3 regions of the Pantoea sp. App145 genome follow, and region 2 is predicted to be linked to each of the others. Evidence: riboswitches for the same ligand, from Rfam matches in the RefSeq annotation. Region 2 holds a riboswitch; each other region holds the start of a gene.
What was found. A riboswitch is a leader RNA that binds a small molecule or an ion and turns the genes downstream of it on or off. The one in region 2 is predicted to bind thiamine pyrophosphate.
Positions count from the first base shown of each region.

Region 1: another riboswitch for thiamine pyrophosphate. It lies ahead of thiC (phosphomethylpyrimidine synthase ThiC); the one in region 2 lies ahead of thiB (thiamine ABC transporter substrate binding subunit).
Region 3: another riboswitch for thiamine pyrophosphate. It lies ahead of RCF31_RS20035 (FAD-dependent oxidoreductase); the one in region 2 lies ahead of thiB (thiamine ABC transporter substrate binding subunit).

Region 1 is NZ_CP133290.1:2,560,534-2,570,491, forward strand. Features, by position in the region: gene purD (phosphoribosylamine--glycine ligase) at 1-1,183, shown strand, start outside; gene RCF31_RS11700 (DUF1481 domain-containing protein) at 1,220-1,888, opposite strand; gene hupA (nucleoid-associated protein HU-alpha) at 1,956-2,228, opposite strand; gene RCF31_RS11710 (YjaG family protein) at 2,417-3,007, opposite strand; gene nfi (deoxyribonuclease V) at 3,070-3,738, opposite strand; gene hemE (uroporphyrinogen decarboxylase) at 3,741-4,808, opposite strand; gene nudC (NAD(+) diphosphatase) at 4,848-5,621, opposite strand; gene rsd (sigma D regulator) at 5,685-6,191, shown strand; TPP riboswitch at 6,284-6,384, shown strand; gene thiC (phosphomethylpyrimidine synthase ThiC) at 6,464-8,389, shown strand; gene thiE (thiamine phosphate synthase) at 8,386-9,021, shown strand; gene RCF31_RS11745 (PLP-dependent aminotransferase family protein) at 9,073-9,958, opposite strand, start outside.
Region 2 is NZ_CP133290.1:2,055,575-2,065,532, reverse strand. Features, by position in the region: gene thiP (thiamine/thiamine pyrophosphate ABC transporter permease ThiP) at 1-1,406, opposite strand, end outside; gene thiB (thiamine ABC transporter substrate binding subunit) at 1,382-2,368, opposite strand; TPP riboswitch at 2,416-2,513, opposite strand; gene sgrR (HTH-type transcriptional regulator SgrR) at 2,549-4,210, opposite strand; gene RCF31_RS09495 (MFS transporter) at 4,468-5,646, shown strand; gene leuD (3-isopropylmalate dehydratase small subunit) at 5,723-6,328, opposite strand; gene leuC (3-isopropylmalate dehydratase large subunit) at 6,332-7,738, opposite strand; gene leuB (3-isopropylmalate dehydrogenase) at 7,743-8,834, opposite strand; gene leuA (2-isopropylmalate synthase) at 8,837-9,958, opposite strand, start outside.
Region 3 is NZ_CP133291.1:23,676-33,633, reverse strand. Features, by position in the region: gene RCF31_RS20080 (sigma-54-dependent Fis family transcriptional regulator) at 1-1,476, opposite strand, end outside; gene RCF31_RS20075 (LysE family translocator) at 1,618-2,250, shown strand; gene RCF31_RS20070 (hypothetical protein) at 2,313-2,765, opposite strand; gene RCF31_RS20065 (ABC transporter substrate-binding protein) at 2,939-3,874, opposite strand; gene RCF31_RS20060 (ABC transporter permease) at 3,884-4,621, opposite strand; gene RCF31_RS20055 (ABC transporter ATP-binding protein) at 4,602-5,321, opposite strand; gene RCF31_RS20050 (ThiF family adenylyltransferase) at 5,318-6,286, opposite strand; gene RCF31_RS20045 (thiazole synthase) at 6,298-7,056, opposite strand; gene thiS (sulfur carrier protein ThiS) at 7,060-7,257, opposite strand; gene RCF31_RS20035 (FAD-dependent oxidoreductase) at 7,241-8,185, opposite strand; TPP riboswitch at 8,313-8,432, opposite strand; gene RCF31_RS20030 (pirin family protein) at 8,751-9,476, opposite strand; gene RCF31_RS20025 (LysR family transcriptional regulator) at 9,600-9,958, shown strand, end outside.

The DNA.
Region 1 (9,958 bases), 500 kb from region 2:
CAATGCTGGCACCGCGCTGGAACCAGCATTGCAGAATGTGGCGATCAGTGCCACTGATGTCCCTGCGCTGCTGGCGTTTGCCCAGCAGGAAAACATCGACCTGACCATCGTCGGCCCGGAAGCGCCGCTGGTGATTGGGGTGGTGGATGCGTTCCGCGCGGCCGGTCTGAAAATTTTTGGCCCAACGCAGGCGGCAGCGCAGCTGGAAGGTTCCAAAGCCTTCACCAAAGATTTCCTTGCCCGCCAGCAGATTCCAACCGCTGAGTATCAGAACTTTACCGAGGTTGAGCCCGCGCTGGCGTACCTGCGCGAGAAAGGCGCACCGATCGTGATCAAAGCAGACGGTCTCGCTGCCGGTAAAGGTGTCATCGTGGCGATGACGCTGAAAGAAGCCGAAGATGCCGTGCAGGATATGCTGGCGGGTAACGCTTTCGGCGACGCGGGCCATCGCATCGTGATCGAAGAGTTCCTGGATGGTGAAGAAGCCAGCTTTATCGTGATGGTGGATGGCGACAACGTACTGCCCATGGCCACCAGCCAGGACCATAAACGTGTAGGTGATGGCGATACTGGCCCGAATACCGGCGGTATGGGCGCTTACTCACCGGCTCCGGTAGTGACTGATGAGATCCACCAGCGCGTGATGGATCAGATCATCTGGCCAACCGTGAACGGCATGAAAGCCGAAGGCAACACTTACACCGGCTTCCTGTATGCCGGGCTGATGATCGACAAAGCCGGCCAGCCGAAAGTGATCGAATTCAACTGCCGCTTTGGCGATCCGGAAACCCAGCCGATCATGCTGCGTTTGCAGTCCGATCTGGTGGCGCTGTGCCTGGCGGCCTGTGACGGTAAACTGGATCAGCAGACCTCACAATGGGATCCACGTCCATCGCTGGGTGTGGTGCTGGCGGCTGGCGGTTACCCGGGTGACTACAACACCGGCGACCAGATTCATGGTCTGCCGCTGGAAGAAGTTGCAGATGGTAAGGTGTTCCACGCAGGTACCACCCTCAAAGATGATCTGGTGGTCACCAATGGCGGACGCGTACTGTGCGTCACCGCGCTGGGTGAAGATGTCGCTGCCGCGCAGCAGCGTGCTTATGCGCTGGCTAAGCCTATCTCGTGGGATGGCAGTTTCTGTCGCTACGATATCGGCTATCGCGCCATCAACCGCAAATAATCACAAGGGGCACTCAGTGCCCCTTCTTCATTCCCGTCAGAAATCGCTCTCTTTTGGTTGCCAGCTGCATTCATCCGTTGGGGTGATATGGAGCAACTGTACTCCTTCTGGCGCTTCCAGCCATGCCACCATCAATGACACCGAGGGATCGCGCTGCTGTTGCTGGGTCAGGGCTGCCACCATGCTGCTATCGAAAGGCGCATTAATGACTTTATCTTCGCAGGTTCGTACCTGAATCCCGCCCAGCCAGTGCCCCTGGCTCAGCAACACACGTCCATCCAGCAACGCATTACTCTGCTGTAGCATGCGCTGTGCATCGAAGCGGTACAGTTCCACGCTGTCGCTGCTGACGGCTTCACGTCGCCCGGCCAGTTGCCGCTGCATAAAATTGAGATTGCCTTGCTGATCGAAACGCAGCGTGACGGTATCCGGTTGTTTGCCCGTGACCTGTCGTTCCACGTTGGTGAGATTGTTGTTCAGCCAGCTGTAATCGGTGGTCTCCATCGCATCACCATCAAAGGGGATGAAGACGGTACGCATATGAATTGACTGATGGTCGCTGTTTTTGCGCCAGATACGCACTACGCCACGGTCGGCAAGGTAGCCGCTGGCAGTAAAGGCAGGAAGATCAGGAGTGGAGCTGCACCCTACCAGGAGGGCACCACATAACAGAGCGCAGACGCGCTGATGTAAAAGGTTCAGCATGGCAGGCTCCGGCAACAAAAAGGGGCGATGCCGCCCCTCTTTTAAAGCTATACCGCGTCGCGGAAACTTATTTAACAGCGTCTTTCAGCGCTTTACCAGAGACGAACGCCGGTACGTTTGCCGCAGCGATTTTGATCTCTTTGCCAGTCTGCGGGTTGCGACCGGTACGCTCAGCGCGGTGGTTCACTTTAAAAGTACCAAAACCAACCAGTTGTACAGCATCACCATCTTTCAGAGACTCAGTGATCGCAGCCAGAGTAGATTCCAGTGCAGTTTTAGCCTGGGTTTTTGACAGGTCTGCTTTTTCCGCGATCACATCAATCAGTTGAGTCTTGTTCATAAGTTATCCTTAAAGTGTATTTATCGCTTGCTAAGCAACGAGTGCGAGGGAAAAGCCATATTCTGGCACTCTTCAGCCTGCACGCACCGATAGCCACAATTTTCAGCCCCCCAAATGTAGACCAGACAGGGGGCTGATGTGAAGCCTCCAGGCGCGCTAATTCGGGCCTGAAGTCACGTTTTCTCGCCTTATTGCTGAAAAATTATACCGATGTTACTGATTCCCGCTTCGCGCAGGTCAGAACGTAACCCTTTAATTAGTTCAAGGTCGCGCTCTTCGCACTCTGCCAGCAGGCGAAAAATCTCCCACTGCAGATCCCATTCGTCAATAATTGCCTGGTTTTCGCGCAGCTCTTCATCGCTCATTTCGCGTCCAGCCTGGGTCATTTCGAGAATCGCCACGGTAGTGATCGACGTCCGGCTGACCTCAATGGCATGCTCAAGGGTTTCCCCACTCAGCTGCGCATGCAGTACTTCGCTCAATGCCACACAGGCATCAATCGCCGGATGCACACCGTAGATGTCAAAATCATCACCATTAGGGATTGCCGCTTCCAGTTTCTCCAGCTGGCTGTCGAAATTGATTTTGGCGTCTTTGACCGTCAGGCTTTCCCAGACGAGATCGAGCATGCGGCGATAAAGCTGCGGATCTGCGAATTCGGTCTGCTGACAGAAGGCCCAGTAGTTGGGGAACATGCGTTCACACAGACAGGCCATAAAGGTGACGTGCTGCCAGCTTTCCAGCTTCGCCAGACGTAAATGGACGGGGTTCTGTAACATCAAACTTGCTCTCAATAATTTAGCTGGCGGCAGTGTACCGCAAAAGCCGCGCGCAAACAGCGTCAACGCGCATTTTGCCTGCGCAGAAAGGCCGGACGGCCGGAAGCAACCGCATCCGCCCAGCGCGTCGGCTCAGGTAAACGATAGCCTGCGGTACAGTTTTCCACCCATTGCAGGGCGCTATCGGTGCTGACACGATGGCCGGTGGAGATAAACAGCGGATTGCAGCGCGCCTTGCTACGCCACACCCAGCCAATCTGCTCATCCTGATCCATCAATGGCTGACGGCTGCCTGGAGCCTCTTCCAGCGCCTCAACATGCCCGCATAAACGCCGCTTCGCTACGCCGATGGTGGGCACATCCACCAGCAAGCCGAAATGCGCGGCAACGCCGAGCCGACGCGGATGCGAGATACCGTGACCATCGACAAATAACAGATCGGGCTGATGAGTGAGTTGCTGCCAGGCCGCCAGCAGGGCGGGCACTTCGCGAAAGGAGAGAAAACCGGGGATATACGGCATGGTGGTACTGATGCGGGCAATCTGATGCTCCACCAGCTGTAGCGAGGGGTACTCCAGAATCACCAGGGCGGCGCGTGTGACCTCACCGCCCTGTTCAAAGCCCACATCGGCACCGGCAATCCAGCGGGGCGGCAGCACCTCAAAATCATCCTGCCGCACCACATCAGCCGCACGCTGTTGCTGTTCCCTGCGTAGCGCCGCTAAATCCATGGTTAACCCTGATGGTAAGGACGGGACAGACGATGCACCGCCTCAACAAAGGCACCGGCGTGCTCCGGCGGCACATCCTGATGGATACCGTGACCCAGGTTGAAGACGTGGCCTTCCCCGGCACCAAATCCTTCAAGAATGCCCGCCACTTCCTGCTCAATACGGGCCGGAGGCGCATACAACATGGACGGATCCATATTGCCTTGCAACGCCACTTTATGACCAACGCGACGACGCGCATCAGCAATATCCGTGGTCCAGTCCAGCCCCAGCGCATCGCAACCGGTTTCTGCCATCGCTTCCAGCCACTGCCCGCCACCTTTGGTGAACAGGGTGATTGGCACGCGGCGGCCTTCGTTTTCATGAAGCACGCTATCGACAATCTTGTGCATGTAGTAAAGCGAGAATTCACGGTAGTCACGGCCGGTCAGCACGCCACCCCAGGTGTCGAATACCATGATCGACTGGGCACCCGCTTTGATCTGCGCGTTCAAATAGAGGATCACGCTGTCTGCCAGTTTATCCAGCAACATATGCAGCGTCTGCGGCTCGGCGTACATCATCTTTTTGATTTTGGTGAACGCCTTGCTGCTGCCGCCTTCGACCATATAGGTCGCCAGCGTCCACGGGCTACCGGAAAAGCCGATCAACGGGACTTCGCCTTTCAGGTTGTGGCGGATGGTACGCACAGCGTTCATCACGTAACCCAGCTCCTGCTCCGGATCGGGCACCGGCAGTTTATCGACATCCGCCCGGCAGGTAATGGGGTGAGAGAAACGCGGGCCTTCACCGGTTTCAAAATACAGGCCCAGCCCCATCGCATCGGGGATGGTGAGGATATCGCTGAAGAGGATGGCCGCATCCAGCGCGTAACGACGCAGCGGTTGCAACGTGACTTCGCACGCCAGCTCAGCATTTTTACACAGCGACATAAAATCACCGGCCTCGGCACGAGTGGCTTTATACTCCGGCAGATAACGCCCGGCTTGTCGCATCATCCATACCGGGGTGATATCCACCGGCTGACGTAACAGGGCACGCAGATAACGATCGTTCTTCAGTTCACTCATAATTGGCTCTCTCACTTGCAGGGCGCCAGTGTAGCATTTTCATATCGCGCTGGCGCGACACTGGGCAACGGTATCTTCAATCAAACGTCGCGCAACGGTGCCGGGCGGGGGTAATAATGGCAGGGCATCGTAGCGGAACCAGCCCGCATCCAGCAGCTCTTTGCCGTCATGTTGCAAATCACCGCCGTCATATTCCGCCATATACGCCATCATCAGCGAATGGGGGAACGGCCACGGTTGTGAGGTCACGTAACGCACGTTTTTCACCCGTACATTACTTTCTTCCATCACTTCACGAGCCACCGCCTGTTCGAGGGTTTCGCCCACTTCGACAAATCCGGCCAGCACGGTATAAACGTTGTTGCGATGCTTCGCATGGTTTGCCAGCAAAATCTCATCACCACGGCGGATGGCGACAATGATGCAGGGGGCGATTTGCGGGTAATAGCGCTCGCGACAATGGCCGCACAGGCAGGCGAATTCACGTTTGCTTAAATGCATCTCGTGGCCGCAATAGCCGCACCAGCGATGGGAACGATAGAACTCCGCCAGTTGTACGCCGCGCCCGGCAAGCTGGAACAGGCCAACGTCCTCATCAATCAGCTGGCGTACTGACCCCATGTTATCGGGTCGTGATTCACGCACCAGCCAGACATTTTCGCCCTGCCATTCGCCAATCACCATACCGCTGCTGCCCGCCAGGCCAAATTGTTGCGCCGTGCCATGCGGCAACTCCCCCTGCGGTAGCCAAAGTTTTTGTTCATGGCTGACAATCCACCAGCCAGCGTCTACGCTTGAGATCTCACGTTGCATTTAAATCGTCATCCTTAGCGTCTATTCGCAGAATGAACAACTATAACCCACATGGAGCCTCGTATGCTTACTCAGTTAGATGACCTGACCGAGCGTGTAGGCAGCGGTAACGAACTTGTCGATTCATGGTTACGCGCACGTCGTCAGCTGTTGGTTAACTATTATCAGTTGATTGGCATGAAGCCAAAAAAAGACGCGTTAAGCGCCCTCGATGAGCAGGCGCTGGATGCATTTTGCCACAACCTGGTGGATTATCTTTCGGTTGGTCACTTCAGTATTTATGAGCGGATTATCAATGAGATGCAGGGCGACAGCCCCCTGATTGCCGCCGCACAGATTTACCCGTTACTGGAGGCGAATACCGAACGAATGATGCAGCTGTATGATGGTCATCTGCAACAGGCCATCACTGACGACAACTGTGTCACTTTCCAGCAGGCGCTGTCTGAAGTAGGAGAAGTGCTGGAGTCGCGTTTCACGCTGGAAGACAAGCTGGTGCGTCTGGCGTGGGATAATCAGCTGGCACGCCCACGGGTAGCGAATGACAGCCCTGTCGCTCGCCAGGCTTAAATCGCCACTTGTAAAAAACTTGTTATTCGCAAAAAGCCCTTCTATGCTGAGTGGGCTTTTTTGTTTTGCGGTTTACCACACCAGCCGCAAATATTTTCTTGTCGGAGTGCCCATTGGGGCTGAGACCGTTAATTCGGGATCCGCGGAACCTGATCAGGTTAGTACCTGCGAAGGGAACAAGAGTAAACATCATCAGTACGATGCGTGCATCGTTTCTGTTACTCCTTCCGGACTCCGGACAAGCAACTTCCATCATTTACAGGAAAATTGCTATGTCTGTTGCAAAAACTTCTCGCCGTGAACAACGCGCCCAGGCGCAGGAATTTATCGATTCACTGCAAGGCACCGCTTTTCCCAACTCTCAACGTATCTGGATCACCGGCAACCGTGATGACATTCGCGTACCGATGCGCGAAATCCAGCTCAGCCCTACCCTGATCGGCGGCAGCAAAGATAACCCGCAGTATGAACCGAACGAACCGGTGCCGGTGTATGACACCGCCGGTGCCTATGGCGATCCATCGGCAACCATTGATGTGCACCAGGGGCTGGCAAAACTGCGTGCAGGCTGGATTGCCGAGCGTGGTGACAGTGAAACCATCGATCAACTGAGCTCCAGCTATACCCAGCAACGGCTGGCGGATGAAGGGCTGGATCATCTGCGGTTTGAACATCTGCCACAACCACGTCGTGCCAAAGCCGGCCATTGCGTGACCCAGTTACACTACGCACGCCAGGGCATCATTACACCGGAAATGGAGTTTATTGCGTTACGCGAAAACATGGGACGGGAGCGTATCCGGGGTGAGGTATTGTTGCAACAGCATCCGGGGTACAGCTTTGGGGCGCATCTGCCTGCCAATATCACCGCCGAATTTGTGCGTCAGGAAGTCGCTGAAGGGCGAGCCATCATTCCCTCCAATATCAACCATCCCGAATCCGAACCGATGATCATTGGCCGTAACTTTCTGGTGAAGGTGAATGCGAACATCGGCAACTCGGCCGTCAGTTCCTCGATTGAAGAAGAGGTGGAGAAGCTGGTGTGGTCAACCCGCTGGGGTGCCGACACCGTGATGGATCTCTCCACTGGCCGTTATATTCATGAAACGCGTGAATGGATTCTGCGCAACAGCCCGGTGCCGATTGGCACTGTACCGATTTATCAGGCGCTGGAGAAAGTGAACGGCGTGGCGGAGGATCTGAACTGGGAAATTTTCCGCGATACGTTGCTGGAACAGGCTGAACAGGGCGTAGACTACTTCACCATCCACGCTGGCGTGCTGCTGCGTTATGTCCCGATGACGGCGAAACGTTTGACTGGCATCGTTTCGCGTGGCGGTTCGATCATGGCGAAGTGGTGCCTGTCGCATCATCAGGAAAGCTTCCTGTATTTACACTTCCGCGAGATTTGTGAAATCTGTGCCGCTTACGATGTTGCGCTGTCGCTGGGCGATGGCTTGCGTCCGGGTTCGATTCAGGATGCCAACGATGAAGCGCAATTCGCTGAGCTGCACACCCTGGGCGAGCTGACGAAAATCGCCTGGGAATATGACGTGCAGGTGATGATCGAAGGCCCGGGCCACGTACCGATGCAGATGATTCGTCGCAATATGACCGAGCAGCTGGAACATTGCCACGAAGCCCCGTTCTACACGCTCGGCCCACTGACCACTGATATCGCCCCCGGTTATGACCATTTCACCTCTGGTATTGGTGCCGCGATGATTGGCTGGTTTGGCTGCGCGATGCTGTGCTACGTGACCCCGAAAGAGCATCTGGGATTACCGAATAAGGAAGATGTAAAACAAGGGCTGATTACTTATAAGATCGCCGCCCATGCGGCCGATCTGGCCAAAGGCCATCCGGGTGCCCAGATCCGTGATAACGCCATGTCCAAAGCACGTTTCGAGTTCCGTTGGGAAGATCAGTTCAACCTGGCGCTGGACCCGCACACTGCCCGCGCTTATCACGATGAAACGCTCCCGCAGGAATCGGGCAAAGTGGCGCATTTCTGTTCCATGTGTGGTCCAAAATTCTGTTCGATGAAAATCACCCAGGAAGTGCGCGACTTTGCCGCCCGTCAGCAGGCTGAAGCCCAGCCGATTGAAGTGGGTATGGCACAGATGTCAGACGCCTTCCGTAGCCGTGGTGGCGAGCTGTATCATGCTGCCGATGCTTTGAAAGAGGAAAAAGTATGACCACCCCATTTCCCAGTACCGCCCCGCGTTTAGGGCTTTATCCGGTTGTGGACAGTGTTGAGTGGATTGCCCGTTTACTGGAAGCGGGTGTACGCACCATTCAGCTACGAATTAAGGATTGCGAGGATCACGAAGTTGAGGACGCGGTGCGCGATGCCATCGCGCTCGGTAAGCAATATCGCGCCCGGTTATTTATCAATGATTACTGGAGATTGGCGATTCGCTATAACGCCTATGGCGTGCATCTGGGTCAGGAGGACCTGGATGTGGCCGATCTGGATGCTATTCGCCAGGCGGGTTTACGCCTTGGCTTATCCACCCATGACGATGCCGAGCTGGATCGTGCACTGGCTGTACGTCCCTCTTATATCGCGCTGGGGCATATCTTCCCAACGCAGACCAAAGAGATGCCGTCTGAGCCGCAGGGCATTACCGAGCTGAAACGTCATCTGGCGCGGCTGGAAGGCATTTCAACCGTGGCGATTGGCGGCATCTCGCTGGCACGCGCGCCTGAAGTGCTGGCAACGGGCGTGGGGAGCATCGCGGTCGTCAGTGCCATCACTCAGGCACAAGACTGGCGAGCCGCCACGCATGAGTTGCTTGCTCTGGCGGAGGTCCAGCCCACAGAATGATTGAGGCTGTAGCGGCGCGATTTATCGCGCCGCTACGAAAAGGTGATGTCGTCAATCCGCCAGCATTTCGGCACTACAGGCCAGTATCGCATGTTCCACCGCGGCCCCCACCAGCGCGATCGCCTGCTCAGTCGCCTCATTGATTGGCAATGCATAATTCAGACGCAGGCAGTTGCGATACTTACCTGAGGCCGAAAACAATGAACCCACCGCCACCTGAATTTTCGACTCTCGAAGTTCAGCATTCAGGCGTACGGCATCAAAGGCTTCAGGTAGTTCGATCCACATCAGGAAACTCCCCTGGGGGCGCGAGACGCAAATGCCACAGGGAAAATAGTGGCGGACCCAGCAGCTCAACGTCTCGTAATTGCGTTGATACACCTGACGCATGCGGCGCAGGTGCGGCAAGTAATGCCCCTGGCGAATAAACTCCGCCACCACATGCTGCGTCACGGTGGCCGATGAACCGGTGCTGATATATTTCATATGCAGCACGCGTTCACGGTAGCGCCCTGGCGCAACCCAGCCGACACGCAGGCCTGGTGACAATGTTTTGGAAAATGAACTACATAACAGCACGCGCCCATCCATATCCAGCGATTTAATGCTGATGGGACGGGGATATTCCCACGCCAGCTCACCATACACATCGTCTTCAATAATTGCGGCATCAAAGCGTTGCGCCAGCGTCAGCAGCGCACGTTTACGCGCTTCCGGCATGATAAAACCCAGTGGGTTATTACAATTGGGCACCACCACTACGGCTTTGATCGGCCACTGTTCAAACGCCAGTTCCAGCGCTTCGAGGCTGATGCCGGTCACCGAGTCGGTAGGGATCTCAATCACGCGGATGCCAAAACCACGCAATGTCTGCATGGTGCCGTGGAAAGTCGGTGATTCCACCGCAATGATGTCACCAGGCTGGCAAACGGCACGG
Region 2 (9,958 bases):
GCAAATGCCAGCGCCTGTGCCAGTGGGCGTTTCAGCGCACGGAGTTCAATCAGACGCAGCCGGTTCAGCCCCTGCACCCCGAGCGAGGCGCATAGCTGATGGTAACGTGCGCTGAGATCGCGCATCGGGTTCTCCAGCACTTTCATGGCATAGGGAATGGCGATCAGCGCATTGGTGAAGATCACCAACCCATCGGCGGATTGCGGCAGGCCAACGGTGGCGTTGAAGAGCAGGAAAAAGCCGCTGGCCAGCACGATGCCTGGCATTGCCAGAATCAGCATGCCGCTGAGTTCCATCGCCTGTGCCGCCACGATTTTGTGGCGCAGACGCAGCTCACGGCTGCTCCACAACAGCATCACTGTCAGGATGACGCACAACACGCCAGCACCGATGGCAATACGCAATGAAGTAAAGGTGGCCTGCCATAAGGCCGGTTGCTGCATCGCTCCGGTCACGCCGCCGCGCAGACCATCAGCCACCACCGCCAGCAGCGGGGGGAGCAATAGCAGCAGGGCCATACCAATTAACAGGCTGTCGCTGATACGGGCGCGCCAGCTATCAGCGGGATCGCGCCAGCCGCGTATTTGCTGATGACCTGCGGGAATCGCTTTGCTGAAACGCTGACTCAGCAACACCAGCAGCAGGCAGCAACCGAGCTGAAGCAGTGCCAGCAGCGCCGCGCGTCCGGGGTCGTAGTCAAAATTCAGCGCCTGATAAATCGCCAGCTCCAGCGTGGTCGCCTGTGGGCCGCCGCCCAGCGCCAGCACGGTGGCAAAACTGGCAAAGCACAGCATAAAAATCAGGGCGGCAGTGGGGAAAATTTGCCGCCGCAGCCACGGCCACTCCAGCAGACGAAACAGATTCCAGCCGCGCAGACCGAGTTGCGCCGCCAGCTGGCGTTGTTCGCCGGGAATACTTTCCAGCGCCTGTAACAACATACGCGTCGCCAGCGGCAGATTGAAGAACACGTGCGCCAGCAGAATGCCTTGCAAGCCATAGGGCGAGAAATGCCAGGGGATCCCCAGCGCTGCGCACAGTTGTGCCAGCCAGCCGCTGCGGCCATAGACGCTCAGCAGGCCAAACACTGCCACCAACACCGGCAGTACCAGCGTCATGGCGCACAGGCGCAGCAACAGTTCACGACCAGGAAAGCGCCGCCGATAAAGGGCGCGCGCCAGTGGGATGGCCGGAAGGACCGAAAACAGCGCTGACAGCAGCGCCTGCCAGAAGGAGAAAGCCAGCACATGATGCAGATAGTCATCGCTGAGCAGGGCGCGCCAGTCGCCGATGGGCGCTGACATCAGCAGCGCGCCAAATGCCAGCAGCGCCACAGCACACAGCAGCAGCGCAGTGAAACTGCCGGGCAACAGCCAGCCGGGGATTAACGGCTGACGGCGCGTTGCCATGCACTGATCCACGCTTTGCTGTGGTCGGCAACTTCCGCCGGGCTATATTGCAGCGCCGTTTGCGGCACGTTGAGTGTTTGATAACCGGCAGGCAGATCGCTCTTGATCACCGGATACATCCAGTTGCCGGTCGGGATGGTCTGCTGGAAGGCCGGGGATACCATAAACTGCATGAATTCCTGCGCCAGCTGCGGTTGTTTGCTGCTGGCCAGCTGCGCCGCCACTTCAACCTGCAAATAATGGCCTTCGCTAAACGGCGCAGCGGCGTAATTTTCTTTCTTCTCTTCAATGATGTGATAAGCCGGGGAGGTGGTGTAACTCAGCACCAGATCGCCTTCACCCTTCAGGAACAACCCATAGGCTTCACTCCAGCCTTTGGTGACGGTGACGGTTTTCTGCGCCAGCTTCTGCCAGGCATCCGGCGCTTTGTCGCCATAGACTTTCTGCATCCACAGCAGCAGGCCGAGGCCTGGGGTGCTGGTGCGCGGATCTTCATAGATAACGCGCCATTTTTCCGGGCTTTCGACCAGTTCCTTCAGGCTTTTCGGTGGGTTTTTCAGTTTGTTTTTATCGTAGACGAAGGCGAAGTAACCGTAGTCGAACGGGATAAAGGTATCGTTATGCCAGCCACCTGGCAGCTGGAGCGCGTGGGTATCTACCTGGCTTTTGGCAAACAGCCCGGTTTTTTCTGCGGCCTGCACCAGGTTGTTATCCAGCCCCAGCACGATATCCGCTTTGCTGTTTTTACCTTCCATCCGCACGCGGTTAAGCAGCGAGACGCCATCTTCCAGCGCCACGTATTTCAGCTCGCAGCCGCACTGGGCTTCAAAGGCTTTTTTCACCGCTGGGCCTGGGCCCCAGTCAGCAGAGAATGAATCGTAGGTGTAGACGGTAAGTACCGGTTTGGCAGCCAGCACCGGGGCAGAAACCAGCAACAGCACAGGCAGAACTTTGTTTAACACTTTGCGCTCCTTGAGGAGAAGATAAGGTTGAGTCGCAAAGGATCTGAGCGGTGAGGCATCTCAAATCCCTACGCCGGTATTAACCGGATCAGGTTCGACGGGTCTCTCTCAGCCCCTGTAATGCAGGGCACCCCGTTGAGAACGGCACATTCTAGACATTTCCAGGTCAGGGCGAAAGGATCACAGTTCCGGCGGGGCAAACCAGGCGGATTTGAAGTCAAACCAGCCGAGCGTATTCATGCGTACGCCACGCATACTGCGCTGCCCTTCCAGCAACAACCAGTGGTGAAACAACGGGTGCAAATAGTCACTATCCACCAGTTGCTTACTCCATTCTGCGAGCGGCAGCGTTTTTTCGCGCCAGTGGGTGGCGGCATTTTCCCAGTCAATCGGGATACACTGCTGCATCAGCGGCAATTCGTACAGCTGAGCGAACAGCGAGTAGTCGAGCGGCAGGGTGAAGTTGACGCTGCCGAGCCAGATGTCGCTCTCGCCTTCGCCGTTAAACCATGCTTCGTAGCTCAGCTCACGGGTAATCAGCTCCACACCCTGTTGCGCCAGCAGTGGGCGTAGGGCATTGGCGATACCTTCGTGTTCCACATGGTGGCTATACCAGCTGATGGTGAGCTGCTTCAGGTTGTCCGGCTTGCTGACCGCCGTCAGATCGCGGCGATGATGCCAGCGCGGTAATAAACCATAAGCCGGGAACCAGTAGCGCTGATAACCGATACCCGCATTATTCAGCAGGGCGATAGGATTGAGCAGGTAGCTGACCCAGCGGCGGAAATGCGCATCCCGGCCTTGTTCCGAACGCCGGTCATACAGCAGAAAATAGCAGCCTTCTTCCAGACGACTCTCTTCCGATTTCTCATCAGCGGTTTCGCCTTGTAACTTCACCCCGGCATACACCAGCTCATCACTGATCTCCGGCAGTACCCAGATGGAGACATCATCAATTAACGCGCGATAACCGAAGTAGTCGTCAAAGGCGGCGATTTTCAGCTGACTTTGTTGGTTGCGCACCACGCTGTAGGGACCGGTGCCGATCGGCTGGCGCGCGAAACCTCGCAGGGTCTGCCATTCACGCGGCAGGATCATCGCGCTGACGCTGCCAAGCAGCCACGGTAGCCAGTTGTCGGGCTGAGTCAGCTGAATATCCAGCGTCCAGGGGGCCGGGGAGTGCAGTTGTGCGATATGGGAGAACAGTGGCTGACTGCGCAGACGCTCCAGCGAGCTGATGACGTCTTCCATCTCCAGTTCACGGCCATGATGAAAGCGAATGGCCGGACGCAGGAAGAAGCGCCAGTGCAGCAGTGAGGTTTGTTGCCAGTGATGGGCGATATCCGGTTCGATTTCCCCCTTTTCCTCATTTATGCGTGTCAGACCGCTGAAAATCTGTCGTGCCAGATGGGTTTCCGAACGCCGCAGCGGTGAACCCGGCAGCAAATTCGGCAACGGGCGATAGTAAAGCACGCGCAGAATATGTTTGCCCTGACGAAAGCTGCGGCCCAGATGCGCGGCAATCATCTGACGAACCTGGTTTTTGTCACCCACCAGCTGCACTAACTGGTCGATACGATCCTGCTCCAGCAAATCCTCCGCACGCTGCTGCTGTAACGCCAGCCCGGTGTAGCAGAAGCTCAGCGTGGAGCGTTTACCGCGGCCCGCTTCCGCCTGCCAGATGAGCCAGCCTGCATCCTGCATGGCATTCAGCAGGTTACGCATATGGCGGCGCGAGCAGTGCAGCAGCTCCGCCAGCTCGCTCAGGGTGGTTTCCTGATCCTGGCCCTGGCAGCTTTGCCACAGGCGGATAAATTGCTGTTGCAGTCGTGAAGAGGACATAAAAGGGGAACTCCAGCGCATAATCGCTCAGTTTTTTCTGCCCTATATTAGAGGCATAGTAGACCTCATTGGAAGAGCGGGAGGCATTCAGTCATGAATGGCGCTCTGACAGTGGTTCCGCCGACGTGGAACCTTTTCTGAGTAGGGTGCAATTTCACCGCCAGCAGTGTTTTCTCTGCTGGCTTTTTTCGTTTTGCTGTGGAATCTTCTACCCTCTTTTTTGGTTCTCTGCTTTTCTTCCGCAAAGGGATTTCACCATGAAATCGCTGTTAACGCGTCAACGTCGCCTCAACCCGGTTTATCTGGCTTTTATGGCCGTCTCCTTTATGACGGGCGTGGCCGGTGCGTTACAGGCACCCACGCTAAGTCTGTTTCTGACGCGTGAAGTGCAGGTACGCCCGTTCTGGGTCGGGCTGTTTTTTACTGTCAATGCGATTGCGGGCATTGTCATCAGCCTGCTGGTGGCGAAACGATCCGATAGCCATGGCGACCGCCGCAAACTGATCCTGTTCTGCTGCCTGATGGCGGTCGCTAATTCAGTGTTGTTTGCCTTCAGTCGTCATTATCTGACGTTGATTACGCTGGGCGTGTTGTTGTCGGCGCTGGCCAGCGTGGCGGTGCCGCAGATTTTTGCGCTGGCGCGTGAGTATGCGGACCATTCGGCGCGCGAAGTTGTGATGTTCAGCTCGGTGATGCGGGCGCAGCTGTCGCTGGCGTGGGTCATCGGGCCGCCTTTATCCTTCGCCCTGGCGCTGAATTACGGCTTTATCACCTTATTTAGCGTGGCGGCGGTGATTTTTTTGCTCAGTACCGTGCTGATCTGGCGCACCTTGCCATCGGTGCCGCGCGTCGCGTCTTCCCCCGAGCAGGTGCTGACGCAACTGAGTCCGTGGAAGGATAGCCAGGTACGTCTGCTGTTTATCGCTTCGGTGATTATGTGGACCTGCAACGTGATGTATATCATTGATATGCCGCTGTATATCAGCTCCTCGCTCGGCCTGCCGGAAAAGTTGGCGGGTCTGCTGATGGGAACGGCAGCAGGGCTGGAGATCCCGATTATGTTGCTGGCCGGACATTATGCGCGCCGGTTTGGTAAACGCCGTCTGGTATTGGTGGCGCTGGTGGCTGCTATCCTGTTTTACCTCGGGCTGGGGTTGTTCCGCTCGCGTACGGCGCTGATGGTGTTGCAGCTGTTCAACGCGGCGTTTATCGGCATTGTCGCCGGGATTGGGATGCTCTGGTTTCAGGATCTGATGCCAGGACGCGCGGGTGCGGCAACCACCATGTTTACCACCTCGATCTCCACCGGCATGATTGTGGCGGGGGTGATTCAGGGATCGTTAAGCGAACGCTTCGGGCATGAGTCGGTGTACTGGCTGGCGTTGGGGCTGGCGGTGCTGGCGCTGGGACTGGCTTCCCGGGTGCGGGATGTATAAAACCGCGCGATAAATCGCGCCGCTACAGGTACGCACTGGCCCGTAGCGGCGCAATTTATTGCGCGCCGTTACTTTTTTAACGTAAAAACGCAGGCTGGTTGGTCTCGTAGCTGGCGATTGACGCTTCGTGTTGCAGCGTCAGGCCGATGCTATCGAGGCCATTGATCATGCAGTGACGGCGGAAACTGTCGATTTCAAAGCTATAGCTTTTGTCACCGGCAGTCACGGTCTGGGCTTCCAGGTCAACGGTAAAGCTGACACCCGGATGGCTTGCCACCAGTTTGAACATCTCATCCACTTCTTCATCGCTCAGCTTCACCGGCAGCAGCTGGTTGTTAAAGCTGTTGCCATAGAAGATGTCCGCGAAGCTTGGCGCAATTACCACCTGAAAACCGAAATCGGTCAGTGCCCACGGCGCGTGCTCACGTGAGGAGCCACAGCCAAAGTTCTCACGCGCCAGCAAAATGCTGGTGCCTTTATATTCAGGCTTGTTCAGCACGAAGCTGGCCGTCGGCACGGTGCCGGCGTCGTCATCGAAGCGCCAGTCGTGGAACAGGTGCGCGCCAAAACCGGTACGGGTCACTTTTTGCAGGAACTGCTTCGGAATGATGGCATCGGTATCGACATTCGCCGCATCCAGCGGTGCGACAATCCCGGTGTGCTGGGTAAATTTCTTCGCCATGGCTTAAGCTCCCTGAGTCAGTTCACGAATATCGGCAAAACGGCCAGTGACCGCCGCCGCAGCGGCCATCGCCGGGCTGACCAGGTGGGTACGTCCACCACGGCCCTGACGACCTTCAAAGTTACGGTTGCTGGTTGAGGCACAGCGCTCGCCTGGGTTCAGACGGTCATTGTTCATCGCCAGACACATCGAGCAGCCTGGCAGACGCCATTCAAAACCGGCTTCGAGGAAAATCTTATCCAGACCTTCCGCTTCCGCCTGCGCTTTTACCGGACCAGAACCCGGCACCACCATTGCCACCACACCCGGCGCCACATGGCGTCCTTTGGCGATAGCGGCGGCGGCACGCAGGTCTTCAATACGTGAGTTGGTGCAGGAGCCGATAAAGACTTTGTCGATGGCAACGTCAGTCAGTTTGATGCCTGGCTGCAGATCCATATATGCCAGCGCTTTCTCGGCAGAGGCGCGCTCAACCGGATCGGCGAAGGAAGCCGGATTCGGGATGGCCTGATCCACCGCCATCACCTGACCCGGGTTGGTGCCCCAGGTTACCTGCGGTGCGATATCGGCCGCGTTCAGGGTCACGATGGTGTCGAATTTCGCGTCGCTGTCAGATTTCAGGGTACGCCAGTAAGCGACGGCCTGATCCCATTGTTCGCCTTTCGGTGCAAACTGTTTGTCTTTCAGGTAATTAAAGGTGGTGTCATCCGGCGCAACCAGGCCCGCTTTGGCACCCATTTCAATCGCCATGTTGCACAGCGTCATGCGGCCTTCCATGGTCAGCGCTTCAATCGCCGGGCCACAGAATTCCACCACATGTCCGGTACCGCCAGCGCTGCCAGTTTTACCGATAATCGCCAGCACGATATCTTTCGCGGTGATGCCCGGTGCAGCTTCGCCCAGCACTTCAATCTTCATGGTTTTGGCACGGCCCTGCTTCAGGGTCTGGGTGGCAAATACATGCTCCACCTCGGACGTGCCGATACCGAATGCCAGTGAACCAAAGGCTCCGTGGGTGGCGGTGTGGGAGTCGCCGCAGACAATTGTCATACCCGGCAGCGTCATACCCTGCTCAGGACCGATTACGTGCACGATGCCCTGGAACGGGTGGTTCAGGTCATACAGCTGGATACCGAATTCAGCACAGTTCTTGATCAGCTCCTGCATCTGAATACGCGCCATCTCGCCAGAGGCGTTGATGTCTTTGGTCTGGGTAGAAACGTTGTGGTCCATGGTGGCAAACGTCTTCGACGGCTGACGCACTTTGCGACCGTGAGCGCGCAGGCCATCAAAGGCCTGCGGTGAGGTCACTTCATGGATCAAATGACGATCGATATACAGTAACGGTGTTTCATTCGGTGCTTCGTGGACGACATGTGCATCAAATAACTTCTGGTATAAGCTTTTCATTTTTTTATTTTTCCTCGGCAATGAAACGGGCAATGATGCTGCCCATTTCATCGGTGCTCACGGATTGACCGTCACCGGCCAGGTCACGGGTGCGATAACCCGCTTCCAGCGCGCGGTTGATGGCACGCTCAATGCTGTCGGCAGCCTCAGCGGCATTCAGGCTATAACGCAGCAGCAGGGACAACGAGAGGATTTGGGCAACCGGGTTGGCAATGTTCTGACCGGCGATATCCGGCGCGGAACCACCGGCTGGCTCGTACAGGCCGAAGCCCTCTTCGTTCAGGCTGGCGGATGGCAGCATGCCCATGGAACCGGTAATCATCGCGCATTCATCCGACAGAATGTCGCCGAACAGGTTAGAACACAGCAGCACGTCAAACTGTGAGGGATCTTTAATCAGCTGCATGGTGGCGTTATCGATGTACATATGGCTCAGCTGCACATCCGGGTAATCCTTCGCCACTTCGTTGACGATCTCGCGCCACATCACTGAGGTCTGCAATACGTTGGCTTTATCGACAGACGTCACCTTGTTACGACGTTTGCGCGCAGATTCAAAGGCAATGCGGGCGATACGTTCGATCTCAAAACGGTGATACACCTCGGTGTCGAACGCACGTTCATGCGGGCCGCTACCTTCGCGGCCTTTCGGCTGACCGAAGTAGATGCCGCCAGTCAGTTCGCGTACGCACAGGATGTCGAAGCCACGTGCAGCGATGTCGCTACGCAGTGGGCAAAATGTTTCCAGGCCTTTATACAGCGCAGCCGGACGCAGGTTACTGAACAGTTTGAAGTGCTTACGCAGCGGCAGCAGCGCACCGCGCTCCGGCTGCTGTGCCGGTGGCAGGTGTTCCCATTTCGGGCCGCCAACCGAACCAAACAGGATGGCGTCGGCTTGCTCGGCACCGCTAACGGAGGCCGGTGGCAGGGGTTCGCCGTGACGATCGATGGCGATACCACCCACATCATATTCGCTAGTGGTGATACGCATGTCGAAACGCGCGCGAATCGCGTCCAGCACTTTCATGGCCTGCGCCATCACTTCCGGGCCGATTCCGTCGCCCGGCATGACTGCGATATGAAAAGACTTAGTCATAGTTACACCGTTTCCTTCTGTTCTTTAAATTTACGCTGCAATTCTTTTTCCACCTGCTTAGCACGCCAGATATTGTTCAGGGCGTTAACCATCGCTTTAGCGGAAGATTCGACGATATCGGTCGCCAGACCCACGCCGTGGAATTTGCGATTGTTGTAGTTCACCACGATATCGACCTGGCCCAGCGCGTTCTCGCCGTGGCCTTTAGCCGTGAGCTTGTAGTTCACCAGTTCCGCTTCAAAACCGGTGATACGGTTAATCGCCTGGTAAACGGCATCAACCGGGCCGTTGCCGGTGGCGGCGTCAGCTTTGGTTTCTTCGCCACAGCCCAGCTGTACCGATGCGGTGGCAGTGACGCTGGAACCGGTCTGCACGTTGAATTCTTTCAGCTGGAAATGTTCTGGTTCTTCATTCTGTTTGTTGATGAAGGCCAGTGCTTCCAGGTCGTAATCGAATACCTGGCCTTTTTTGTCCGCCAGCTTCAGGAAGGCGTCGTACAGGGTATCCAGGTTGTAGTCGGTCTCTTTGTAACCCATCTCTTCCATACGGTGTTTCACTGCCGCACGGCCTGAACGTGAGGTCAGGTTGAGCTGGATTTTGTGCAGGCCGATGGATTCCGGCGTCAGGATTTCGTAGTTTTCGCGGTTTTTCAGCACGCCATCCTGATGGATACCGGAGGAGTGGGCGAAGGCGTTTGAACCGACCACCGCTTTGTTCGCCGGGATCGGCATGTTGCAGATCTGGCTGACAGTCTGGCTGGTACGGTAGATTTCCTGATGTTTGATATTGGTGTGCACGTTCATGATCTGCTGACGGGTTTTAATCGCCATGATCACTTCTTCCAGTGCACAGTTACCGGCACGTTCGCCCAGGCCGTTCAGCGTACCTTCAACCTGACGCGCACCTGCCATCACGGCGGCAATGGCGTTACCGGTGGCCATACCCAGGTCATCATGGGTATGCACGGACAGGATGGCTTTATCGATGTTCGGTACGCGATTCACCAGCTGGCTGATGATGTTGGCGTATTCGTGCGGCAGGGTGTAACCCACGGTATCCGGGATATTGATGGTGGTGGCACCGGCGTTGATCGCGGCTTCCACCATACGGCACAGGTCATCAAT
Region 3 (9,958 bases), on a different replicon from region 2:
CATGATGCAGGCCCCCTGGAGGCGATAGAGCAAATCTTCACGGAACAACCCCTGGGCCACACGCTGCGCCAGCGCATGGTGCGAAGCGGAGATCACGCGGATATCCACCTTCTGCGGCTGACGTGCACCAATCGGCAGCACTTCCTGCTCGGCCAGCACTCGCAGCAGACGCGTCTGCATCTCCAGCGGCATATCCCCAATTTCATCGAGGAACAGCGTGCCGCCATGCGCCGCCTGAATCAGCCCGCTGCGCGCTTTGCTACCCGCACCAGAAAAACTTCCCGGCAGATGACCAAACAGCTCGCTTTCAATCAGGCTCGACGGAATTGCCGCGCAGTTCACCGCGATAAACGGGCCGTGGCGGCGGGCGCTGGCCTGATGAAAGGCACGGGCAAAATACTCTTTCCCGCTGCCGGTCTCCCCCTGTACCAGCACATGCAGCGGGGCGTCCACCAGACGCGTTGCGCGACGTAATTGCTGCGCCAGTTGCGCATCGCCACCGGTTAACGCCGCCAGTTCAGGCGCTATCGTCACACTCTTCGCTGCCGGGGAGGAAGCGGCTACCCGTACGGGTGCGAGGGTTTGCGCATAGAAACGTTGTGGTCCGTGAATATCTTCCAGTTGCTGCGCCTGCAACAATTGCTCCAGCGAAAGATCAAATAACGCCGAAACCGATAATCCAGATGGTAGCTGCGTGGCTCCCAGCCAGCGTCGGGCCGCTGGATTCAGTCCCACCAGCTGGCCGTTGCCGTCAAACGCCAGTAAGAATTCTGGCTGCACATCCGCCCATGCCGGATTACGGCTGAGTTTCAGCACCCAATCGTGACGATGACGATGCAACAGCCAGGCGTTCTCGATTTGCTGTGCCTGTTGCCGTGCCAGCTGCATCACCAGATGCTGGCTGGTACGTGGCTGTGGGGAGGTGAGCGCAGAAATATCCAGCACCGCCTGTAGTTCGCCCTGTGAATCAAACAGCGGCACCGCGCTACAGGTCAGGGGGATATGGGTGGCGTCAAAATGTTCGGTTTGATGGATGGTGATGGCCTCCCCCGTTGCGAGGGCGGTGCCGACGGCGCAGGTGCCGGAAAGCGCTTCTGACCACTGCGCCCCGAGGAACAATCCGGCGCGACGCAGGCTAATTTCTGCGTGGGTATCACCGAGATAGTCCACCGCCACGCCCTGCGCATCTGCCAGTAGCAGAATATAACCGGCAGGGGCAATCTGCTGATATAGCCTTTGTAAACCATGCTGCGCCACAAAACGTAGTTCTTCCAGTTGCTGGCAGTGCTCGCGCAACTGATGGGCCGGTAAGATGCGTGCCTCCTGCATTCGGCCAGGATCCAGACCGTGCCGTGTGACACAACGTAACCAGGAAGCATGTACCGCATCATCCTGCGGATTCAGCACATTTGTGGCTACCGCCTTTTCGACGCTGGTGACCACGTTGGCGATATGCTCGCGCTGGCTCAGATTCACAGTCCCTCTCCTTCCTGGCACCCTGGTTAAGTGGAATCACAGCATAGCGAATTAACACCTAATTAACAGATCCGGCATGGAAAAATGTCGCGTCTGACGATATAACCCTAAATCTGGACTTATTCGGCCACAGAGGAAATTATGGCGCTTTCTCACGAACTGATTTTGATCTACACCACCTATTTTGTTGCCACGGCCAGCCCCGGTCCGAGCAACATGGCGATTATGGGTACGGCGATGAAGCAAGGGCGCGGTTCTGCGCTGGCACTGGCGGGTGGGGTGATTGGCGGTTCGATGCTATGGGCATTGCTGGCAGCCTGCGGCGTTCTTACAGTTCTGGCAACCTTTGCTCAACTGCTGGTGGTATTAAAAATCGGTGGTGGCCTGTATCTGTTGTGGCTGGCGAGTAAAGCAGGCAGATCGGCTTTGCGTAAACCAGATGCACCGGAATTTGCGCAGCACAGTGGCACGCCAGCGCAGTACGGCAGAATGTTTCGCCAGGGTTTGCTGATGCATGTGGGCAATCCAAAAGCGATTCTGACCTGGGTAGCAATTATGTCAGTGGCGCTGAAGCCAGAAGCGGCTGCATCAACCCTGCCGATGATCATCGCCGGATGCGCTGGAATTTGCGTGATGGTTTTCTGTGGATACGCGCTGCTGTTTTCCACCGCGCCGATGGCGACGTTCTATCGCAAAATCAGACGCGGACTGGATGCGCTGCTGGCCTGTTGCTTTGCCATTGCCGGGCTAAAATTAGTCTTCAGCCGTAACTGAGTCGCATTTCAAAGCGGCTCGATAAATCGCGCCGCTACGACGCCCAGCTAAGTTTGTTGAAATCAGGAATTATTCGGTTTGCTGGCCGCAGTTTCGCTGAACGCGGGTTTCTGTTTGGACACAGAATACACCACATTTTTCGGGCCGTTAGTGTCCGTGGTGACGTCTACTGACTGGATGGTCACGCGGCCAAAGCCAAACAGCGTCTGAACGTAGCCACCTACCTTATGTTTACCCGCCGCAACATGAACCTGCTTTTCTTCGCCTTTCGTCAGCAGACCCGCATCCTGGCCATCCACCGTTACATAGATGGCAGAGCCGTCATCGGTACGCGTGACTTCGTGAGTGATATTGATTACCGTCGGGCCTTGATCAAACGGCGATGCCATGTTGTCGTTCTCAATCGGAGCCGGGGTGGCAGCGGTGACAGCAGCCGTAGTATCAGCAGCATGACGGGCACAACCGGTAAGCAATGTTGCGGCCATCAGGCCAGCCAGCGTGTAACGTGAGAGCATCGTGACGAAAAACCTTTTTCTGAAAGATAAAGGCGTATTTTAGCGCGCGGCTATCAGTGATGACAGTCACACAATTCCAGTATTATCCGAATTCCGCCCCCGTTCAGCCTCTGCGCCGCACGCAATGCAAAAAAGGCGGCGATTTTACCGCCGCCCAGGGAGTCAGCAACAGGTTATGGCAACGAATACCTTGCCATCGGAGCCACCTGCTGGATTAAGCCATTGGCTTTCATATAGGCGGCAAAAGCCTGATAGCGTTGCGTATCGAGCGTTGCGCTATGGCTGGCGAAATACGGCAACGTTGCCTGCCACGCCTGATGATTAAGCGGTGTGTTCAGCTCAGGATATTGCTTAATAAAGGCCTGCCAGGCCTGTTGCGGATGGGCACGCAGCCAGGCGACACCGGCATCCAGACCGCGTAAAAAGGCTGGGATGCGTTTGTCCTGCGCCGCCGTTTTCTGGTTTGCCAGGATGATCAATTCGTCGTAAGCCGGGACACCAAAATCTTCCGGCTTAAATACCACCGGATTCGCGCCCTTATTTTTCAGGTCGAGCAACTCATAGTTGCGATACACCGTCATCGCCCCATCAATTTTGTGCGTCAGTAGCGCAGACTCCGCATCCATATTCAGGTTAATCAGTTTGACCGAGTCCGCATCAACACCCTGGGATTTCAGCATGTTGCGAATTGCCACATCCTCAAACCCCGGAATGGCATAACCGAGCGATTTTCCGGCAAAATCCTTCAGCGAGTGAATGTCCGGGGACACCGTGGTCAGGGTATTCAGCGGCTGATTGATCAGCGTACCCACGCGGATGACCGGCACGTCTTTATCCACCAGCGTGTACAGCTGCGGTTGATAGCTGATAGCAAGATCAGCCTTGCCCGCCGCCAGCAGCAAGGGTACGGAAGCCGAATCAGCGGGGGCGATCATCTCCACATCCAACCCTTCTTTTTTAAACGCGCCGCTGTATTGCGCGGCAAAAATGGCCGCATGGTTAGGGTTCACAAACCAATCGAGCAGCAGACGAACCTTTTCATTGGCCTGGGCGACGCTGGTGGTTGCCAGCAACAGCAAGGCGGTGATCGCAGTACGTAGGGTGTTCAAAGTGCATCCTTAGGTTAAGTGCCAGAGAGTTTTCTTGCGCATCAGGGCGACGCTACCGGACAGCAACAACGCCAGAATCAGTAACAACAACAACGCGGCAAAGCTGGTGGCGGTTTCCAGCCGGGCATTGGACTGCATCATCAGGTAGCCCAGTCCTTCGCTCGCGCCAACCCATTCGCCAATCACCACACCAATCGGTGCCAGCACCACCGCCATCTGCAGGCCGGAAAAGAACTGCGGCAGCGCGGCTGGCCAGCGTACCTGCCAGAAGAGACGAAAACGCGATGAGTTGAGGGTCTGTGCCAGCTCCAGCCAGCCCGGCGGGGTGCGACACAAGCCGTCAAACAACGACAGGCACAGCGGGAAGAACAGGATCAACGCCGCCACCACCACTTTGGACGCGATGCCAAACCCCAGCCACAGCACCAGCAACGGAGCCAGCGCAAACACCGGAATCGCCTGGCTGGCAGTGACCAGTGGAAATAACAAACGGCGCAATGTCGTGCTGGCAGCCATCAGCACCGCCAATACCACCCCCGCACCGACGCCCAGCAGCAACGCCAGCACAATCTCCGCCAGCGTGTACAGCATGTGATGCCATAACAGTTGACGGTGTACCCACAGGGCTTCCAGCACCGCCTCAGGTGAAGGCAGCAGAAATTTGGGCACACCGCTGCGCAGCGCCAGCAACCAGCCGCACAGCAACACTGCCAGCAGATAAACGGCGCTAAACAGATTCTTTTTCATCTTGATTCAATCGGGTAAAAAGATGGCCCTGCGCCAGCAACAGGCCGGGATCGTCAATCGGACGAGGTACCTGCCCGTCTGGCACCGACCAGCGTTCAATATGCAACGGCTGCCCACTGAGCAGCAGAATGTCATCGGCCATGCGGCAGGCTTCCAGCGGATCGTGCGTCACCAGCAGCACGGTTTTGCCTTGTAACAGGGTCGCCGTCAGGGTTTGCAAGCTGAGTTTGGTCATCACGTCAAGGGTGGCAAAAGGTTCATCCATCAGCACCACATCCCGTTGCGCGTAAAGGGTGCGAGCCAAAGCCACGCGCTGACGCATGCCGCCCGACAGGGTATCAGGCCGGGCATTGGCGACCTGCACCAGTTTCACCTGCTCCAGCAGATGCCGTGCCCGCTCCGGTTCGGGTTTGTCGCCTTTCAGACGCGCCGCCAGCATCACGTTGTCCAGCACCGATAACCACGGAAAAAGCAAATCCTGTTGCCCCATCCAGGCCACACTGGCCGCAACGCCACTAATGCGCCCCTGCTGTGGCTGGAGCAAGCCCGCCACCAGCCGCAGCAGCGTGCTTTTACCGATGCCACTGCGTCCCAGCATCACCGTGGTTTTACCGCCACGCAGCCGCAGATTCAGCTGCTGGCACAGCGGCTGTGCTCCCCAGCTAAAGCCAAGATCGTGCAGCGTGATATCCTGGCTCATGATCGATTCGCTGCCAGAATGGCCAGCTGCGCACAACCGCGCTGCGCCAGCGTCGTGGCGGCCTGCGCCGCACGAATACCGCTGGCGCAGACCAGTACAATGCGCCGGTCTTGCGGGGGTTGCCATGCGTCAAGCTGTTGCGGCAGGATGCGCTGCGCACATGCCGCCACACTGACCGGTGCTTCTTCGCGGCTGCGCAGTTCTACTATGCAGTCCTCCGCCGTGAGGAGCTGCGTATCAATAAACGGCACCCAGGGTTGATCCGGCTCCGCAGCCCGATCAAAACGGAACTGGCGAAAGTGCCAGTGCACAAAATCACAGTTCACCAGACAACCGAGCGGTGAAGGTTGCAGGCCAAGCAATACGCTCAGCGCCATTTGCGCCTGCATCGCGCCCAGTGTCGCCACTGCTGGCCCCATCACCCCGGCGGTATTGCAGTTCGCGGCGCTGGTGGGTAACTGCGGGAACACCGCACGATAGCTGGGGGCTGCGCCGCAGAATCCCCCCACATAGCCCTGACGCCCCAGGACCGAAGCGCTGATCAGCGGTATCCCCGCCGGATAACAGGCATCCGATAACTGATAAGTGACGGCAAAGTTATCTGCCGCATCGATAACCAGATCGATGTTGCTGAGTGCCTGCTGCACATTGCTGGCCGTCAGCGGCTGCGGCACCGGTTCCACCTGCACCTGTGGATTTCGCCGCAGCAGCGCACGCTGGGCGCTGGCGACTTTCGATTGCTGCACATCCTGCATATCAAACAACGTCTGCCGATGCAGATTATGCAGCGCCACCGTATCGTCGTCATACAGGCGGATAAAACCCACGCCCGCGCCCACCAGCAGCGGCAGCAGCGTCGAACCCAATCCACCTGCCCCCACCACCAGCACCCGCGCCCCGGCCAGCCGCTGCTGACCCTGCTCACCAATCTCCGGCAACATCGTCTGACGTTGATAGCGATCCATAGGGACTCTCCTCAGCAAAGATTCGCCAGACCAAAAACCGGGGTCGAAGGCACCGCCATATCGCGTTTTTCCATCAGCCCGCCGTCGCACGCCGCTTTCCCGGCCTCAATGGCCTGGCGGAACGCCGTCGCCATCAGCACCGGATCGCCCGCTTTCGCCACCGCGGTATTCAGCAAAACAGCATCAAAACCCAGCTCCATCGCCTGCGCTGCCTGTGATGGTGCACCAATGCCCGCGTCAATAATCAGCGGGATATCGGTAAACCAGGCACGCATCGCCCGCAAGCCATCAATATTGCGCAGCCCCTGACCGGAACCGATGGGCGCGCCCCACGGCATCAGCACTTCGCAGCCTGCTTCCAGCAGTTTTTCGCCGACAATCAGGTCTTCCGTGGTATAGGGGAAGACCTGGAAACCCTCGGCGCACAGAATGCGCGCCGCTTCTACCAGCGCAAAAGGATCCGGCTGCAGCGTATCGGCATGGCCGATCACCTCCAGCTTGATCCATGGCGTGTTAAATAATTCACGCGCCATATGCGCGGTGGTCACCGCCTCCTGTACCGTATGGCAACCGGCGGTATTCGGCAGCACGCGCCTATCCAGCTGCGCCAGCAATTCACGAAATGCCGCACCGGCGACACCTTCACGCCGCAGGCTGACGGTGATGATTTCACTGCCCGAGGCGACAATCGCCTGTTGCAGAATCGCCGGGGAGGGATAACCTGCCGTGCCCAGTAAAAAACGTGATTGTGGTTCAAAGCCGTAAAACATGATTTAGCCTCCCTGCATCGGTGATAACACTTCCAGCTGACATCCTTCTTCCAGCAGCTGGCTGTCGTACTGTGTTCTGGGCACAAACATGCCGTTAAACGCCGTGGCAACGCAGGCAGCATCAATTTGCTGCTCACGTAGCAACTCGCTCAGGGTGCTGGCGGCAGTCAGCACCTGGCGACCATTAAGCTGGATTTTCATAACGATGTTCCTCAGACAGACGCTGCATCAGCTGTTCCGCCATCAGCGGTGCCAGCAGGAAACCATGGCGATACATGCCGTTCAGATAAAAAGTGTCATTTTGATAGTGGATTTCCGGCAGATTGGCCGGATACGCCGGGCGCAGACCGCTGGCGTTTTCGATAATGCGGGCTTCGGCTAACGCCGGATGAAGGGTATAAGCCGCACTGAGGAGTTCCATCATGGCACGTGCGCTGATGGCGCTGGCATCATGGCTCTCCACCATAGTGGCACCGAGCATAAAATGGCCGCCACGGCGGGGCACCAGATAGCAGGGAAAACGCGGATGCAGCAGACGAATCGGGCGTGAGAACTGCACCTCTGCGCTGTGCAAAATCAGCATTTCACCGCGTACCGCGCGCAGACGCGGCAGCTCAGAGGCAGCGTGGATGCCGCGGCAATCAATCACTTGCCCGGAGGCTTTGCCGCTGTGAAACGTCACCCCACGCTGCTGTAATTTTTCACGCATCTCAGCCAGCGCCAGACGCGGATCAAGATGGGCTTCCTGGGAGAAAAATAAACCCCGCGCGAAACGACCGGCCAGTGCCGGTTCCACTGCGGCCGGATCCACCCATTGATGCTGTTCCGTCATGCGGGCAAAACGGTTCAGCTCCTGGTTATCACGCACGGGTGCCACCACCAGCGTACCCTGATGTTCGACGCTGCTGACCCGTTGCTGCCACCACGCAGCAGCATGCTGACCAAGATCAATCACCGCACGCGGCGCACTTTCGGCTTCACACCAGGGCGCAAGCATTCCGCCCGCGAACCAGGATGCCGGAGTGCGATTCGCATCGACAATCACTTCGGTCTGTTCACCGCGTTCCGCTAACAGGGTCGCCACGCACAGGCCCGTCACACCGCCGCCAATCACCGACCAGCGATTCATAACGGACATTCCGGAAAAGAAACAGGAGATTGCATATCGGCCTCTCAGTCATTGCACTGAGACCCGGATACAGGAGAAGGGAAATAGCATACGTTGCACGGAAACGCCCCGCTGCCAGACAGCCTGCGATGCAGGTTGTCAGTCTTCCTACGCCAGTATCAACTGGGTCAGGTTCAAAGGGTCGCTAAGCCGCGCAATGCGCTTTTAGCCTCTCAGTCTCTCTGGCGAGACTCCCCCGACGCGTCTATTTGTATTGTAGTCGTCTGACTTCGTCAAGCATCAGCACCGCAACAAAGCCTAACCGATCAAAATCTCCTGTTTCAGGATCATGCGCTTTTCTCCACGATTGCCTGGTATGCTCTCGAGATCTGGATTAATAGAAACAACGTCTGGCAGGAAAATTATGTGTGCTGATTCAGTGATTTCCGCCATCCTGGTGTGCGTATTTGGCGTGATTATTTTGTGGTGTGTCTTACGCCCGTGAAAGGGCAGGACGTCGCGGGGATGGTAATGGATTTGCTGCTACCACTAAAGGGAGGCACTCACGCCTCCCCTCTTCTACTTATTAACGCTGCGGATGATTCACTTCCAGCGGACGCAGGTCAAACAACAGCACTTCCGCGTCTTTTCCGTTGGTGAATTGCAGCGCGGTTTCGTTACGTACACGCGCACCGTCGCCTTCGTTGAACACCACACCGTTCACCTCAATGCTGCCGCGTGCCACATGGATGTAGGCGTAGCGATCGGCATCCAGCGCAAAGGTCTGCTGCTCTGCACCGTTAAACAATCCGGCATAGATTCGGATGTCCTGACGCACGCTCAGTGAACCTTCATCACCCTGCGGTGAAACAATCAGACGCAGCTGACCACGTTTGTCGCTTTCTGCCACCGATACCTGCTGGTAACCTGGCTGCGTACCGCGTTCTGCCGGGACAATCCAGATTTGCAGGAAATGGACGTTTTCCGCTTTCGAGTGGTTGAACTCGCTGTGCGTTACGCCGCTTCCGGCACTCATCAGCTGTACATCACCGGGGACAATCACCGAACCGGTGCCCATGGAATCTTTATGCTCCAGTGCCCCTTCCAGCACATAGGAGATGATCTCCATGTTGCTGTGCGGATGAGCGCCAAAACCCCGTCCCGGTGCGACACGGTCATCGTTAATCACCAGCAAATCGGAGAAACCGGTTTGTTTCGGATCCCAGTAGTTGGCAAAAGAAAACGTGTGGCGTGAGTTCAACCAGCCGTGGTCACCGAGGCCGCGCTGGGCTGACAGTCTTTGTTCAATCATGGTCTGCTCCTCAAATTTGTTGGCGGAAGACGATATTGCTTCCTGATGTGACTCAGTATACGTAAACTGAATCGCCCAACAATGTGTTGCATTGACAATGACCGTCACAAATAAGTGGACAATATGCAGATAGACGACCTCCGCATTTATGTCGCCGTGATTAAAGCCGGCAACTTCACCGCCGCCGCAGAACAGCTGCTGCTTTCCAAACAATATGTCAGCCGCCGCATCGCCGCGCTGGAAGAAACACTCGGCGCACGCCTGCTCAATCGCAACACGCGTAAGTTGTCAGTGACGGATAACGGCCAACTGTTTGCCCGCCATGCACAACGCATTCTTGATGATGTTCAGGAGGCAGAGCTGGCCGTGTCAGGACGCCGCCAGGTTTTACAGGGCAGTTTTCGTCTCAGCGTGCCGATGTCGTTCGGCATCAGCCATCTGTCGCCGTTTATCGCTGAATTTCTCAGCCTGCATCCGGCGCT